DNA from 2 places in the Peribacillus aracenensis genome. Region 2 is predicted to be linked to the other one. Evidence: riboswitches for the same ligand, from Rfam matches in the RefSeq annotation. Region 2 holds a riboswitch; the other holds the start of a gene.
What was found. A riboswitch is a leader RNA that binds a small molecule or an ion and turns the genes downstream of it on or off. The one in region 2 is predicted to bind cyclic di-GMP.
Positions count from the first base shown of each region.

Region 1: it holds a riboswitch for cyclic di-GMP, as region 2 does, so the genes downstream of both, N0M92_RS13965 (anti-repressor SinI family protein) here and N0M92_RS05520 (anti-repressor SinI family protein) in region 2, are expected to answer to the same signal.

Region 1 is NZ_JANZMJ010000012.1:100,646-108,674, forward strand. Features, by position in the region: one part of gene prfB (peptide chain release factor 2) at 1-618, opposite strand, end outside; one part of gene prfB (peptide chain release factor 2) at 620-682, opposite strand; gene secA (preprotein translocase subunit SecA) at 853-3,366, opposite strand; gene N0M92_RS13960 (helix-turn-helix domain-containing protein) at 3,786-4,109, shown strand; gene N0M92_RS13965 (anti-repressor SinI family protein) at 4,259-4,399, opposite strand; cyclic di-GMP riboswitch class I at 4,430-4,515, opposite strand; gene hpf (ribosome hibernation-promoting factor, HPF/YfiA family) at 5,142-5,699, opposite strand; gene N0M92_RS13975 (flagellar protein FliT) at 5,952-6,296, opposite strand; gene fliS (flagellar export chaperone FliS) at 6,296-6,697, opposite strand; gene N0M92_RS13985 (flagellar hook-associated protein 2) at 6,725-8,029, opposite strand, start outside.
Region 2 is NZ_JANZMJ010000003.1:246,554-254,582, reverse strand. Features, by position in the region: gene N0M92_RS05525 (ABC transporter ATP-binding protein) at 1-1,350, shown strand, start outside; cyclic di-GMP riboswitch class I at 1,772-1,853, shown strand; gene N0M92_RS05520 (anti-repressor SinI family protein) at 1,872-2,006, shown strand; gene N0M92_RS05515 (hypothetical protein) at 2,429-2,566, shown strand; gene N0M92_RS05510 (hypothetical protein) at 2,796-2,927, shown strand; gene N0M92_RS05505 (VanZ family protein) at 2,924-3,412, shown strand; gene N0M92_RS05500 (hypothetical protein) at 3,526-3,981, shown strand; gene tagU (polyisoprenyl-teichoic acid--peptidoglycan teichoic acid transferase TagU) at 4,443-5,372, opposite strand; gene N0M92_RS05490 (hypothetical protein) at 6,372-6,575, shown strand; gene N0M92_RS05485 (hypothetical protein) at 6,696-7,037, shown strand; gene N0M92_RS05480 (replication-associated recombination protein A) at 7,564-8,029, opposite strand, start outside.

The sequences.
Region 1 (8,029 bases), on a different contig from region 2:
CTCATCGAATTCCGGCATGACTTCACATGAAACGAATGAAGTATGGCGTCTCCCTGAGGAATCGAAAGGGGAAATCCGGACAAGACGGTGGACCCCTTTTTCCGCTTTTAAATAACCATAGGCGTTATGGCCTTTGAAAATTAAAGTGACACTCTTGATTCCAGCTTCATCACCTGGAAGGTAATCAAGGGTTTCCACTTTAAAGCCTCTTTTTTCACCCCATCTTGTATACATACGAAGCAGCATGGAACCCCAATCCTGGGACTCCGTTCCGCCCGCTCCAGGATGCAGTTCAAGAATGGCATTTTTCGAGTCATATTCTTCACTTAGTAAAAGTTGAAGTTCAAAATCATTCATCTTTTGTGAAAGAATCGTAATTTCTTCTTCCAGCTCAGCCAAAAGTTCTTGATCATTCTCCTCTTTCACTAATTCATATGTCAAATCCAGATTTTCATATGATTCATTCAGTTCGGACAATTGATTGACCTGTTCTTTCAAAGCATTCGTTTCATTGATGACAATTTGTGCTTTTTGCTGATCATTCCAAAAATCGGGATGTGTCATCTCATTTTCAAGCTGTGCGATTCGTGCCTCTTTTTCATCTAAGTCAAAGAGACCCCCTAAAGTCCGTTAATCGTTGCGCTGTCCGTTCAAGTTCATTTCTTATTTCTGCTAATTCCATTTCTCTTCACCTCATTAAGTATGTTAAAAGAAATCCCAGAAGAGGGATTCGCTTCATTACAAATAAACCTCTTCAAACTATATGCAAGTATATTGCTTTATGCAAACTAAACATGAAAAGAGGCGGCAAGCCTTACACTTAACCGTCCCATATTCATTATACACCTAACTTTAGCCTAAATTGCCATGGCAATTCTTATATTTTTTACCGCTGCCGCATGGGCATAACGCGTTTCGGCCAACGTCTTCCTTTTTACGGGCAGGGGCTTTTTTCACTTTGCCCCCATCTTCTTCCTTCGGATTTACCGCTTGTCCTTTTATGACTTCCTTACGCTCCAAATTGTTGCGGATTTCAGCCTTCATGATGTATTTGGCGACTTCATCCTCCATTGAAGCAATCATGGCTTCGAACATTGCGAAACCTTCAGATTGATATTCACGTAACGGATCGATCTGGCCATAAGCACGAAGGTGGATCCCTTGGCGCAATTGCTCCATTGCATCAATATGGTCCATCCACTTACTATCGACTGCACGAAGAACGATTACTTTTTCGAACTCACGCATTTGTTCTTCAGATAGCTCTTCTTCTTTTTGGTCATAGCCTTCTTTCACTTTTGCTAAAATGAACTCAACCAATTCCGATTCATTTTTCCCATCCAAATCAGCTACAGTGATTGAACCTTCATTAAATAGGTTACCATTCAGGTAATCCGCAAGGCCTTGTAAATTCCAGCCTTCCTCATCACCCATTGGTGCAAACGCGACAACATTCCGCTCGATGGATCCCGTAATCATCGTTTCGACGATTTCACGTAAGTTTTCACTTTCCATGACATCGAAACGCTGTTTATATATAATTTCCCGTTGTTGACGGAGAACATCATCATACTGCAGTAATTGCTTCCGTGAATCGAAGTTATTGCCTTCGACCCGTTTCTGTGCGGATTCAACGGCCCTTGTCACCATTTTACTTTGAATTGGCTGGGAATCATCCATTCCAAGGCGTGCCATCATGTTTTTCATATTATCCGAACCGAAGCGGCGCATCAATTCATCTTCCATTGATAAATAGAATTGAGTGACCCCTGGGTCTCCTTGACGGCCTGACCGACCACGCAGCTGGTTATCTATACGCCTGCTTTCATGACGTTCCGTACCGATGACAGCAAGGCCGCCAAGCTCTTTGACACCTTCACCAAGCTTGATATCCGTACCGCGTCCCGCCATGTTCGTAGCAATCGTAACTGAGCCTTGATTACCTGCATTCGCAATGATTTCCGCTTCACGCTCATGGTTCTTGGCATTCAAAACATCGTGAGGGATTCCTTTTTTGGATAAATAGGCGGATATGACTTCAGATGTTTCGATGGCAACCGTACCGACAAGCACAGGCTGACCCTTTTTATAACGCTCGCCGATGTCTTCCACAACTGCCTTGAACTTCCCATCAGTTGTCGCGTATATAAGATCCGCCCTGTCATCCCTGATGATATTCCTGTTTGTCGGGATCGCAATGACATTCATATTATAAATATTGCGGAATTCCTCTTCTTCCGTTTTAGCTGTCCCGGTCATACCTGAAAGTTTTTCATACATCCTGAAATAGTTCTGGAATGTAATCGTCGCAAGAGTCATGCTTTCATTTTGAATTTCAAGTCCTTCTTTCGCTTCGATCGCCTGATGGAGACCTTCACTGTAACGGCGGCCTTTCATCAAACGGCCAGTGAATTGGTCAACGATGACTATCTCGCCTTCCTGGACCACATAATCCACATCCAAATGCATGGAAACATGCGCCTTTAACGCCTGATTGATATGATGGTTCAAAGTAACGTGATTAATATCGAACAAATTATCGATATTAAACGCTTTTTCAGCTCGATTCATCCCATCTTCCGTCAGCTGAACACCTTTTGTCTTTTCATCATATGTGTAGTCCGTTTCTTTTTTTAAGGTTCTTACAAACGCATTGGCCTGGATATAAAGTTGAGCCGACTTTTGTGCGGAACCGGAAATGATCAATGGCGTTCTCGCCTCATCGATCAAAATCGAATCGACCTCATCAATGACAGCAAAGTGCAGCGGGCGCTGTACCATTTGTTCTTTATATAACACCATGTTGTCACGAAGGTAATCAAAACCTAACTCATTATTCGTACTGTACGTAATATCCGCATTGTACGCCGCCTGCTTTTCTTCTTTAGAATGACTGTTCAAATTCAATCCGACGGTCAAACCAAGGAAATCATACAATACACCCATCTCGGTGGCATCACGGTGTGCCAGGTATTCATTGACAGTAACGACATGTACACCTTTACCGGTAAGCGCGTTTAAATAAACAGGCATGGTGGATGTTAAGGTTTTACCTTCCCCAGTTTTCATCTCGGAGATATTTCCATCATGGAGGGATGCCCCACCCATGATTTGAACACGGTAAGGATATAAGCCCAGAGCACGCTTTGCACCTTCACGCGCAACCGCAAACGCCTCGACAAGCAAATCATCAACGGTCTCCCCATTTTGATAACGCTCTTTAAACTCATCCGTTTTGGCACGCAACTGTTCATCCGATAGTGCAGCCGTCTCATCAGCCAGTGCTTCGACCTGATCGGCGATTTTTTCTAATCGTTTGATTTCTCGCTTATTCGGATCAAAAACTTTATTTAATATATTAAGCATTCAATAACGCTCCTCTATTATGGTAATGATCGTTCAATGACTAAATTCATATAAGTAAGAAGAAACACAACTTCTATTATTACTAATGCACGCTTAATTTTACCACTTCTATTCTAGAGGTACAACTTCATGTCACTTCCCTGGTATAGACCTGAATTCAATTCTTGCGAAAAACAATGGATAAATGAGGAGGAAAACTGTTAAAATAGGAGGAAGTATAAAAAATATGTTGCAAACTCCCCACTATTCCATATGCAAATGAGAATTATCCATAACCTTCCATCACTAGATGCTATGTCCTCTCTAGCGATAGCATGTCAAGGTAATCCAGCCTTACAGGCGTCATGTTTTGAATGATAAGGTGGGCTACTGAAACTTAATAGCGGAAGATAAATAGAACATGTTTCGAGGTGGTATTGATGATTGGTGAACGTGTAAAAAAACTGCGAGAAGAAAAGAAAATGTCAATGACTGAACTTGCCGATAAAGCGGGTGTGGCAAAGTCTTATTTAAGTTCGCTCGAGCGGAACTTACAAACGAATCCTTCTATTCAATTTCTTGAAAAAATCTCCGCCGTACTTAACATTCCTGTCGATGCCCTGCTTTATGATGCTCCAAATAAGGAAACCTTGGACAATGACTGGATGAAAATCGTTGAGGAAGCCATGAATTCAGGTGTTTCAAAACAACAATTCAGGGAATTCATCGAGTTTAATAAATGGAGAAAAGATAAAGAAGAGTAGAGTGGTAGTGCACTAGTTTACCTACATAATCCAATAGAATATAGTTTGGATAAGCTAGACTCACCAGAATCTCAAGGAGACATCCCCCCTATAAACAGCTAATGAATCGAACCACTGTTTATAGGGATGTTCTCAATCTTGTTCGGAACCTATTTTCCATCGTTCTCCTCAAAAGTTACCTCAACGCTTTCCCTTTTCAAAAAAGCACTGATTTCCTCTTTTTTGAAACCCAAACTCCTTGCTTCTGAAATCAACTTCACCCATTCTTGATCCATTGCCACATTAGCCACCTCTTCTACCTCCTAAAATACTCTTGTATTTCAGGCAGACCAGCCATCATAGTCACAAGGACCTTAGACCTGTGCCTTTGCGCCCTAATCTTTCAATCAGTTTGCCTTTGTCATGGTATTTATTACCAAATACAGTGCTTATAATCATATTATAACGGAAACACACTCCATATATTGCTATTTTATGTCGGTAATCCACATAAATGCAAAAACTTTCATCCGACAAAATATTACAATATTAAGAAAATTCACAGTTTAGGCAAGTTAACATAGGCTAATTCAATTTCTTTTATTTGAATAATAGTGAATATTGCTCTTCTTACTATTCCATTGAGGTGTATTGATTCTTTCAATTATAAGTGCATCAAGGGTTTTTTGCGCAGTTAAATCCTCACCGCAGGTCGGACAAAGCCACTTTCCATATTCCGCACTGCTAAAAGAAGCCCTATGGCATGTATGGCAATTCTTTCGATACAAGTTTTCCAACCCCTCTGCATCTTATTCAAATTGTTTTTTTATAAATAACCAATTGTTCTCTTTAAAGAACTAACAACTTGAGTATAGTGCAAAAGTTAGGGTGTTTAAATAGGTAAAACTAATCATTTATCTTAATAAAGAACATTATTTGTTCTTTTAAATGAACTGAGAACAAGTCTTTTTATAGTATATCAAACAGCCAACGCATTCTATCAAAAAAGCACAACCCAGAGGCTGGGTTGTGCTTTTGATCTAAGATTAATAGTTAACTAGGTTCAATCAATCCATAGCGTCCATCTTTTCGGCGGTACACTACGTTTGTTGTATTCGTATCCGCATTCGTGTAAACGAAGAAACTGTGACCAAGCATATTCATTTGTAAAATCGCCTCTTCACTGTCCATTGGCTTTAAATCAAAGCGCTTATTGCGGACCACTTCAATATCGTGATCGTCTTCGAATTCATCCACCACTTCGTCAACATCCGTATTGAAGGCGAATGCATCGGGTGTCGTAGATAGATTGTTGCGGAACTTACGATTGACCTTCGTTTTATGTTTACGAATTTGGCGTTCAAGCTTATCATTGATCAAGTCAATGGCAGCATACATATCCGCATTTTCTTCTTCAGCGCGAAGAACCAAATTCTGCATGGGAATCGTCACTTCGACTTTAGATGTATTATTGTTCACTTTTAAATTCACTAACACATTTGCATCTGGTGTATTGTTAAAATATCGTTCTAACTTGCCAATTTTCTTTTCGACGTATTCTCGAATTGCTGGAGTTACCTCAATGTTTTCACCGCGTACGTTGTAATTCATAAAGTGAGTCCTCCTTAAATTAAGACTATACAGTTAGATTCTACAATACCCCTCCGGTTCCCTTTAGAAACACATCATGAAACATGTCGAAATCATAAAACAATTGTCGGAAGGTTTGGAAAGGGTTGATGTCTGCCCTAGCTACATTATATCAAATGCTATGCTATAAAGAAAAAATTAAGCCTATTTTATTTACAGAAAATTTAAAAAAACTTAACATAAAAACCGTTTGGCATCCAAACGGCAGGGTAATCAATTTCTTTTATCATAAAACATGCCATCCACTGATAGACTTTCATACGGATTCGTGTATTTATTGGATGATCGTTTCTTCTTATTTATTTCCTGGATATCCCGCTGTATCTCCTGCCTTTGGAGCTTCAGCAAGTGATCGACCTGCTGGTTGAGCAACAGTACCGCACGGCCCAATTGTTGCTCTTCACCAGTAAACGGCGGGTTGATTTGTGAAAGAAGCCCATCCCGCCGATCAATCAGTTTTGTAACCCTTTCTATTTTATCATCACGTTCTGTGATCGTGCGATCTTCCAGAACGGCAAGCAATTCAGCAGTCAATTCATGAAAGGTTCTAATCATCATTACACTTGACCGCTTTGGGTAAATTGTTTTTTCCGATTGATCTGAATTACTTCCTTCCAAGTATTCCGGAACTCAGTAACAAGCCCCTCCACTTCTTCCAAGGCAGCAACATCATTTTTCATATTCGCTTCGATCAGACGCCGGTTCATGAAATCATACAGACTCATCATATCTTTGGAAACATCCGCATCCATATTCAGCGTCACCATCAATTCGCGGATAATATTTTGCGCCTTGATGATGTTCGTATTCTTCACTTCGATATTTCCTGCTTCAATGGCTTTCTTCCCAAGCATGATGAACTTCAAACAGCCATTATAAAGCATTAATGTAAGCTCTCCCGGGGATGCTGTATTGACTGAATTTTGCTGGTACGATTGATATGGATTATTTATCGCCATGCTTAACTACTTCCTTTCTGACATACCTTAACTAAAATAAGAAGCTAACGATGCACTTTGGCTGTTTGCCTTTTGAATCGCTTTTTCCATCGCCGTAAACTGGTTATAATAGCGCGATTCCAGTTTCGTTAACTTCGCTTCGAATGTGGAAATCTTCTTATCCAGCCCATCAACCAATTTTCCGAGTGTAAAATTGTTATTAACATAGCCGGCCTTTCCGGCTTTTTCAGTAATCACCTTCATCGATGATTCTATATCATCCCTTAACCGGCGTGCGAGTCCTTTGTCGCTCTTTTCCGGACCATTGGCCATGAACATATCATAAATCGCATTGGGATCCTCACTAATGGCTGCCCGGAGCTTGTCCTCATCAATCATTAATTTACCGCCCTCCAAATAATTTTTGGTGGTGGTGATACCCAAACTGCTAAGACTGTTTTTTCCCGTGATTCCATCCACCGAGGTGTATAGAGATGACCTCATTGTGGTCAGGAGACTTTTTAATGTCGAGTCGCTTTTCAATGTTCCGCTCTTCGCTTTTTCTTCCCACAGCTTCACTTCATCCTCTGTCATTGCCTTCTTTTGCTCAGAGGTAAGCGGCGTAAAGGAGCGATATTTCGCTTCACCCGTTTTATCTTGAACCTTTTTAATGACTTCATTGTATTTATTCACAAACTGTGTGATCGTATCCAGGATGGCATCCACATCAGCTGTTGATGAGAATGTGACTGTATCGGTCGTTTTTTGCTTTACCGTTATTTCCGCTCCATTAATCTGAAACGTATTAGAAGGCCGGGAAATTTCCAGTCCATTATAAACAATGGACGCATTTTCCCCTTTTGTGCCCCCAGTTCCTTCATTGTTACTGGCCATTTTTAGCACATTGAAGAAATCTCCGGTGCCCCCTAATTCAATTTCAGCTCTATCCTTAACATCGCCGGTATTTTTAGCAGTGATGGAAAACTGCTGGGACGCTTCATCAAAAAATAGGGTCACTCCAGAGTTAGCGTTAACTTTATTTATCACACTCTCTAACGTATCGTCCCCACTAAGGGTAAGCGTGTACGGTTTTTCCACTGTCACTCCATCTTTATCTTCCATATCAAAACCGCCATCTTTATTGATGGCGAGTATCGTAATATCTTGTGGTGTCGTGAAACCCAATTCCGATAGTTTCTTTTTGGGGTCGGTAACAGCTGATTTTTCCGTACTTGTCATGGTTGCTGCTTTGGCAAGTCCATTCACTTGTACATTCCCGGAAAAATCACTAGTCGAATTCACATTTCTCACTGATACAGCATCTGGATTCGAAACCGACACCTTCTTTTTTAT
Region 2 (8,029 bases):
ATAAATTTATTTTTACAGTTTATGTCCTCCCTTATATTTACTTTCATTCAAATCGGCATAGCTTTTTATTTATCTGTTCCAATGACGAGTTTTATAATAGCCTTTGGGTTCATTCTCATTTTTTCGTCCCGGAAATTTGTGAAAAAGTCTCAGTCTATTGGGAAGGAAACCTTTCAGCTAACACAAACCTATTTAGCGGGTATGACTGATCACCTTAATGGAATGAAAGATATCAAAAGTAATTCCCTAGAGGAATCTCATTTGAATTGGTTTCTGTCTTTAAGTGAGAGAATGGAAAAAAACAGAATCAAGTTAACGACTTTAAATACTACGTCCCAAATGATCTTCAAAATTGTATCTTCAGTTTTAATTGCCATTTTTGTGTTTTTTTCGATAAAGATGTTCATGGCCCAGCCAGCACAATTAATGCTGATCACGGTTATTTTTTCAAGGTTATGGCCAAGGTTTACTAGCATTCAATCGAATTTAGAGCAAATAGGATCTACGCTTCCGTCTTTTAAAGCACTGTCGGATTTACAAAATGAATGTAGAGCTGCAAGAGAGTTATATGAATCCGATTATAAAAATATCAAGCCTATTGATATTGAACAAGGGTTGGATTGCCGTAATGTTTATTTTAGTTATGATCAAAATGAAAACACTTATGCCCTTAAAAATATAAACATACACATACCATCTAACCGTATGACCGCTATAGTAGGACGATCAGGTGCCGGAAAAAGTACTTTAATTGATATATTAATGGGGTTGAATCACCCTAATCGGGGTGAAGTCAGAATAGATGATATTCCCCTTACTAATGACCGCTTATTATCGCTGCGGAGGTCCATAAGTTATATCCCGCAAGATCCGTTTCTCTTTAATGCAACAATAAGGGAAAATTTGCTGATCATTGACCCTGATGCAAGTGAGAAATCCATATGGGAGTCTTTGGAATTCGCTGCAGCTGCTGATTTTGTCAGTAAGCTTCCTCAAGGTCTGGATACACTCATCGGTGATCGAGGTGTCCGACTGTCAGGAGGGGAAAGGCAGCGTCTAGTGTTAGCCAGAGCGATTTTACGCAAACCGGCCATACTGGTAATGGATGAAGCGACAAGTGCATTGGATACCGAGAACGAAGCGAAGATTCAATCCGCTATTGAAAGATTAAAAGGAAAAATGACCATCATCGTCATAGCTCACCGATTATCGACGATTCGCAATGCCGATCAAGTACTGGTCATGGATCAGGGAGAAATCATTCAGGTCGGTGAATATAAACAGTTAGCTGGAGAAAAAAGAGGGATGTTTAGCAATTTATTAGGTATCCAAATGGAATCAAGTGTGTAAATATTTGTTCACGAACAGTCAGGTTACAGCCATAGTATGGTTTGTAATGCTGGCTTTTTTTCTTAGGGGAAATAAATTAAAACCGAATTAATATTTCGGAATACTATTTTTGTAAAATAGCAAGTTCGAGCTTATTATATCTATTATAAATGTATTTTTAATAAAAGAGTTGTAAAGAAAGCACATAATACCAATGTGTTAACATTGGAATGTCACTTTTTGATGAATGGTGTTGAAAAATGATAGAAAAAAACGAATAGTATTAAGAGCTATTAATACGTTTTTAAGTATAATTAACATTAATATAGTTTTAATTAAAGGAAAATTTTTTAGTGAATGATAGTTTATTTAGCACCATGGAAACAGGGATTCAAGAGATTTAAATTAATTTTAATCTTAGTTAATAATTAATGTGAAATATTCTTGAGAAAGGCAAACCTATTGAAAAGTAGGGACGCAAAATTACAGGTCTAAGGCTTTGCTAAGATGGCTGTGTTACCACAAATTAGGCGGATTTTGTCATGGAAGCAAACAATGAATTTGAAGAATGGGTTTCTTTAATGCTAGAGGCGAAAAATTCAGGCTTGTCCATTGAAGATGTGAAGGATTTTATCGTAGAAAATGGATCAAGAGAAAAACATTATATCATTTGGTAAGCAATATGTACCTTAGAGAAGGCTGTTATACAGTCTTCTTTTTTTGTTTTCATTACAGGAAATTACCGTAAAGGTATCTAGAATAAAGAGTATGGGGAACTTTATTCAGTGTACCGTTATGGCTGTCATTCTAAGGTTGGATAAAAATAATCATGAATTTTATTAAGTAGGCGCTTAATAAATTTGAATTTAAAATGAAACCTAGGCAGGTTTTAACATAAATAATCATAGAATTTAGTTAATGTACATAATGCGTTAGTTGTAACCTTCTACACATTTAGGGAATATAGCCTATAAAAAATACTTATTAATACTTAAATGTTATTAGTAATGAGCCGATACTACACTATAGAGATCAAGCAAAGGGACTTCGCAAAAGGCGATGTCAGATAGCTGCCATCAAACTAGAAGGAGATTATTTGATGACAAAGAACAAATTCATTACGTTCGAGGAAGTATATGAAAAGAAACAGAGAAGCAAGAAAATTTTTATTGGGACTTATATTACTATTATTTTAGTTTTGATTTCAGTAATGACTTATTTTATGGGGCAGTCATAATATGGGGATCGAAGGGGCTGAGGAATCGGTCCTTTTTTGTTTTTTTATCTACACATATTGGCTAGTGGGATTCATTCCTACTGAATATTTTAGAAAATGTTAATTTTCTGTGATTTTTCTGTATTATAGTAGATTCAGCTTGCCAGTCTCTACTATAATAAAAGAGCTATATTCCTTCTTTTGAAAAAAGATTAGGGACAACTTATGAAATGGTGGAGTGAAATTTGAAATGGATTTTTTTGATATTTTAAAAGACACTTTTGCAAAAGGTGAGTCTGGACAAGATGTTACTGTGAATGAAATGGTGGAGGAGATTAAGGAGAAATTAAGTGGGATCATTGAGGAACCTGAAAGAATATGATCCATAAATACCTCTTCCCCATTTTGCTCGTTTTATGGGCGATGGTCATCTTCTTTTTTTCCTCGCAGACATATGAGGATCAAAGCATCACCCCTTTTTTAGCGCAGTTCAATACGCCATATTGGTATGATAAGCTAAGTGGCATTTCATTTATATATGGAGGGGTTGAGGTAAGTGCCCATACAGCAGGAGTTAGTGGTTTTGTGGAGTTTTTCATTCGGAAGGGTGCCCATCTTTTTATCTTTTTTGTATTTGGATTATTGACGTATCGTGTTTGGTGCAGTTTTGTAAAGAATCCTGTTCTTTCGTTTTCAGGCGCTCTTATATGTGTCCTTTTTTATGCGAGTGCGGACGAACTTCATCAAAAACTAACCGGTGGCCGAACTCCCTTGTGGCAGGATATCATGCTGGACACGTTTGGCGGTTTGCTTGGAATCTTCTGTTTTCTTTTCTTGGATCGATGGAGAAGGCGTCATCGAACCTGAAGAACTCAGTTCTAATAATTTTAATTAAGGAGCATGTCTAACAACATGCTTCTTTTTTATGGTTTTCATTTATATATATAAATGAAAGATAACCTGTGAGGGTGATGAGGGTGATGAGACATAGTAAGATTCCAATAGGAGTTTTGACGATTATTCTCGTGGTGTTAATTGCAGGAGTGTGTATCATTTTTCTTTTTCCGAGCGGATCAAAAAGCGTGGTTGAAGATTTTTATGAGTATGAAAGTGAAGCAGAGTTCGGGAAATCCTGGGACTTGTTAAGTTCTGAAATGAAGCATCGGTTTCCGAATCGGGCAGATTATGTGCAAAATCGGTCACATGTATTTTTACAGCATATGGATGTGGAGTCCTTTCAGTATGATGTAGGCCGTTCTAAGAAAGTGAAGAACTGGAAGTTGGATAAGAGTGGAAGGCTGCATAAAACGGCCTATGAAGTTCCAGTTACACAGGTCTTCAATTCTCGCTATGGAATGTTTACTTTGGAACAAAATTGCTATGTCGTCAAAGAAAAAGGCGAATGGCGTTTGTTATGGGATTATCAGTTTGAATAGATTCCTCTCCTTTTTCAGGCTCAAGTTCGTTTTATTGAAAAGGGAGAGGTGATACTCTCATGTAATGCCGATTGGATTTACTTCTCATGAAACATATTTCATTCTTGAACGATCACTGATGGCTTTAAGAATGAACATTTTGTCCTGTGTGCTTAGCATAGCCCAGCTGCCTGCTTTGATTTTCATTTAAATACACTCCTTTTGTTTGGGTTTATTTATGATAGTTGATGAAAGTTGGTTGTGGAATTCCAGGTCCAAAGAATAATTGTGTCTAGTGATGAAAGGGGCAAGGGGAGATGGAATATTCAGCTCATATTTGATTATACCGTCTTTTAATGCCTAATAAACAACAAAAATTCCAACAAATCTCTACAATTGGTGTTCGTTTTTTGTCAGAATATTGGACGGGGAAAATGAAAAAGCTGTCAGGATGCGGGTCCGGACAGCTCTTTCATTTTTTCTTATTTAATGGATAATTGTTCTTTTAATTCGGATTGAACCTTTTCTTTTTCTTCATCCGACACAATATAATAGTAGATTCCGTCGATTTTCGTTCCGTTGCCGTTTATGGATGATTGGGTAATGCTTTTGCTTGCATCCCTGTAGTTCTTTTGGATGTCCATCATGTCATCAAACGTCAAATTAGTCTGGATATTATTACCGAGTGCATCGAAGACTTCATCGTATTTCGTCAGGGAGGAGAGGCTTGCGCCTTCCTTGATGACTGCTTCGATGATGGCACGTTGTCTGGATTGACGGCCAAAATCACCACTTGGATCATCATGTCTCATTCTTGAATAGGCAAGGGCTTCTTTCCCGTTAAGGTTCTGCGTTCCTTTTGCAAAATGAATGCCATCGGAGGTGAAGTCCAAATCGTTCTGAACGGTCACGCCGCCGACTGCGTCAACGATATCCTTGAAGCCTTCCATATTGATCTTCATATAATAGTCGATTGGGATATCAAGGAAGTTTTCAACGGTATCCATGGACATTTTCGCTCCGCCGAAGGCAAACGCATGGTTGATTTTATCCTGTGTACCATGACCGACGATCTCGGTCCGTGTATCACGCGGAATGCTTAGCATTTTGACCGATTTATTTTGTGGATTGACTGTCAAGACGATCATTGTATCTGAACGGCCTTTGTCGCCATCACGTTCATCGACACCAAGCATGAGCATAGAGAATGGCTCCTGATCTGATAGGGCAAGGTCTTTCGTTCGCTTATCTGTGGTACGATCTATTGGTGTATGCATCGTGTCAACGGTTTTTGTCAGATGATTCCATACGGAGTAGGCAAAAGCTCCCCCAGCTAATACGAACAGTAGGACAATTATCCCGACTACCTTCAGCCATGTCCGTTTCTTTTTCTTCTTTTTTTCATGTCTCATATTTTACTTCCTTCCTCATTTTGTAACCACTTCATCTATTATATTTAATTTCATAATAAAAGAATAGTATAATTTACTATTTTATAATACCTTTACCAAATTTTGGTTTGTTGTTTACTAGTGATTAGAACATAGATTCTAAAAGTTTAATGCAGTGACGGATTGAGAAATCTACACTTTTTTCGTTGCTTGTTGTGTAATTTGGCCTAGTGTTTATTTTTTTGTTTACATTCAGATATTTAGAGATTGCAAGTCTTTTTATAATCTGGATCTTACAGCCATTTATTATTTTCTCTTTGATTTGTTTAAATTATGAAGGGAAGATGCGATTGTGGATTTACAATTCCCAGTCTGCAGCGATGTTGTTTGGTCGTAAAATATTATGTCGGCGGTAAGTTTTGTCATTACCATGTTAATGATGTTTTTATGGGGAGTGTATCATGAGCTCTAAAGGATTCAGCGGCTTTTTGTGTCACTTCAGTGATGATATTTGGGCTGTACCGGCTTTTATGGTTCGTCGATGTAGCTTGTCTAAAGCCAAGTTTATGCTAGCGCACCGGTCGTATGATCGGACGAACCATTCTAAGGGTTGGGCGTTATGGTCCGGGAGGCGATTGTACGAAGCTCGCTGTCTTACATCGATTTTGTTAGGCAAATGGTTATCATGAGAACATCCTTGATGAAGTCATTCTGATTAAGGATGGCGAGATCATTCCAAAGGAAAATGTCGAGGGCCTTCTTCGCGAAAGTAGTGGGTAATCGGAGTTCGGTTGGCTTAGGGACATTAAAAGATTCCGAGGTTATTTTTTTGTTTGCAAGGAGAGAAGTTTTTCAATCTAATGAATTTGACCAGTCAAAATGGACTTTCTGAATTTTGCAAAACGGATGGAGTGTTACTTTAAAATGGGTGATTAGGAAAGTCCCTATTAGAAAGAAGGCGCATATATATGCAGTACGGATATCCCTAAAGAATAATGAATATTGGAGGCTATAGAATAAATGGAATATTCAACGGAAAGTTCAGCGTACGAAAGTGAATCAATGGAAAGTTCAGCGTACGAAAGTGAATCAACGGAGAGCTCTTCGTACGAGAGTGAATCAACGGAGAGTTCAGCGGACGAGGGTGAATCAACGGAAAGCTCTTCGTACGAGAGTGAATCAACGGAAAGTTCAGCGGACGAGGGTGAATCGACGGAAAGCTGATCAGGTTTAATAAATATTTAAATTAGAAGATTACTTTAAAGTGGGTAATAAGCCAAGTTCCTATTAGATATGCAGTACGGATATCCCTAAGGATAAAATATATTGGAGGTTTAAGAATAAATGGAATATTCAACGGAAAGTTCAGCGTACGAAAGTGAATCAACGGAAAGCTCATCATACGAGAGCGAATCAACGGAGAGCTCATCGAACGAGAGTGAATCAACGGAGAGTTCATCGAACGAGAGTGAATCAACGGAAAGCTCATCAGATGAAAGCAGTTCAACGGAAATTTTAGCAGATGAAGGGAATTCAAATGAAATCCTTTCCGAGGCCGCAGAGGAAACTGAAAATTCAACGGAGGAAGAGGAGGATAGGAGTCCTCGCCGTGTGAATGTATTTAAGAAAATGTGGCTGGAAAATATGATTAAAGCTTCGAAGGGTATTTATAAAGAAGAAGATTGACTACACAGGTACAGCAACTAAAAGTTGTTGTGCCTATATATGGGAAAGGGACATGCCGTTAGCAGCGGTAATTGACATATCGTGCGGATGAAACCTTAACAGATTGCGGACTAATTTCCGGGAAGGATTGGCGAAGCAAGGCGATTCAAAGGGAATTTAGCCTAAGAGTTCAAGGTCTCTCCGGAGCGTTTGGCTGACAGTTGTACATACTGCTTGTGGATGATTTGGACACAATGGCTTACTGTTTGGATATAGGTTGTTTTTTACGGTCTCCAAATTTATTGGTCAATTTATCTAGAATTCTCTGGAATTATTCATCTAGTCGGGTTTTTAATAGAAGGAAGTTTCGAAATGATGTTCGAATAGGAGAAATCTTGATTGTGCCGAAATGGAATGTAGCTTACACTTTTCGGCGAAAGTTGGCATCATTGATGGTGAATGTTCAAGGGGAGGAGGTTTTTGTCAAAAGGCATGTTAAAAGTTTTCATTTTTCACAAAAAAACTCCAGATCTGAATTGATCCGGAGTTATTTTTTCTTCTCGATATTTTCGTAGACCGAGGCAAGGGCTTGTTCAAATTTCCCGCTCTTTTTCGGCTTGTAATATTTTTTGCTGCGCAGTTTGTCCGGTAAGTATTGTTGCTTCACCCAGCCATTCTCGTAGTTATGGGGATAAAGGTAGTCGATTCCTCGTCCGAGATCTGTGGCTCCTTTGTAATGGGCATCCTTAAGATGGTCTGGTACATCTCCACTATGGCCGCTGCGTATGTCGGAAAGCGCTGCATCAATTGCGACAATGGCCGTGTTTGATTTAGGTGATAGGCATAACTCGATCACTGAGTTGGCAAGTGGAATCCGGGCTTCGGGAAAACCGAGTCGTTCTGCGGCTTCGACTGCAGCGAGGGCCCTGGGACCAGCCTGCGGATTGGCAAGAGCTATGTCCTCGTAAGCGATGACAACCAAGCGGCGGGCAATGCTCACAAGATCACCGGCT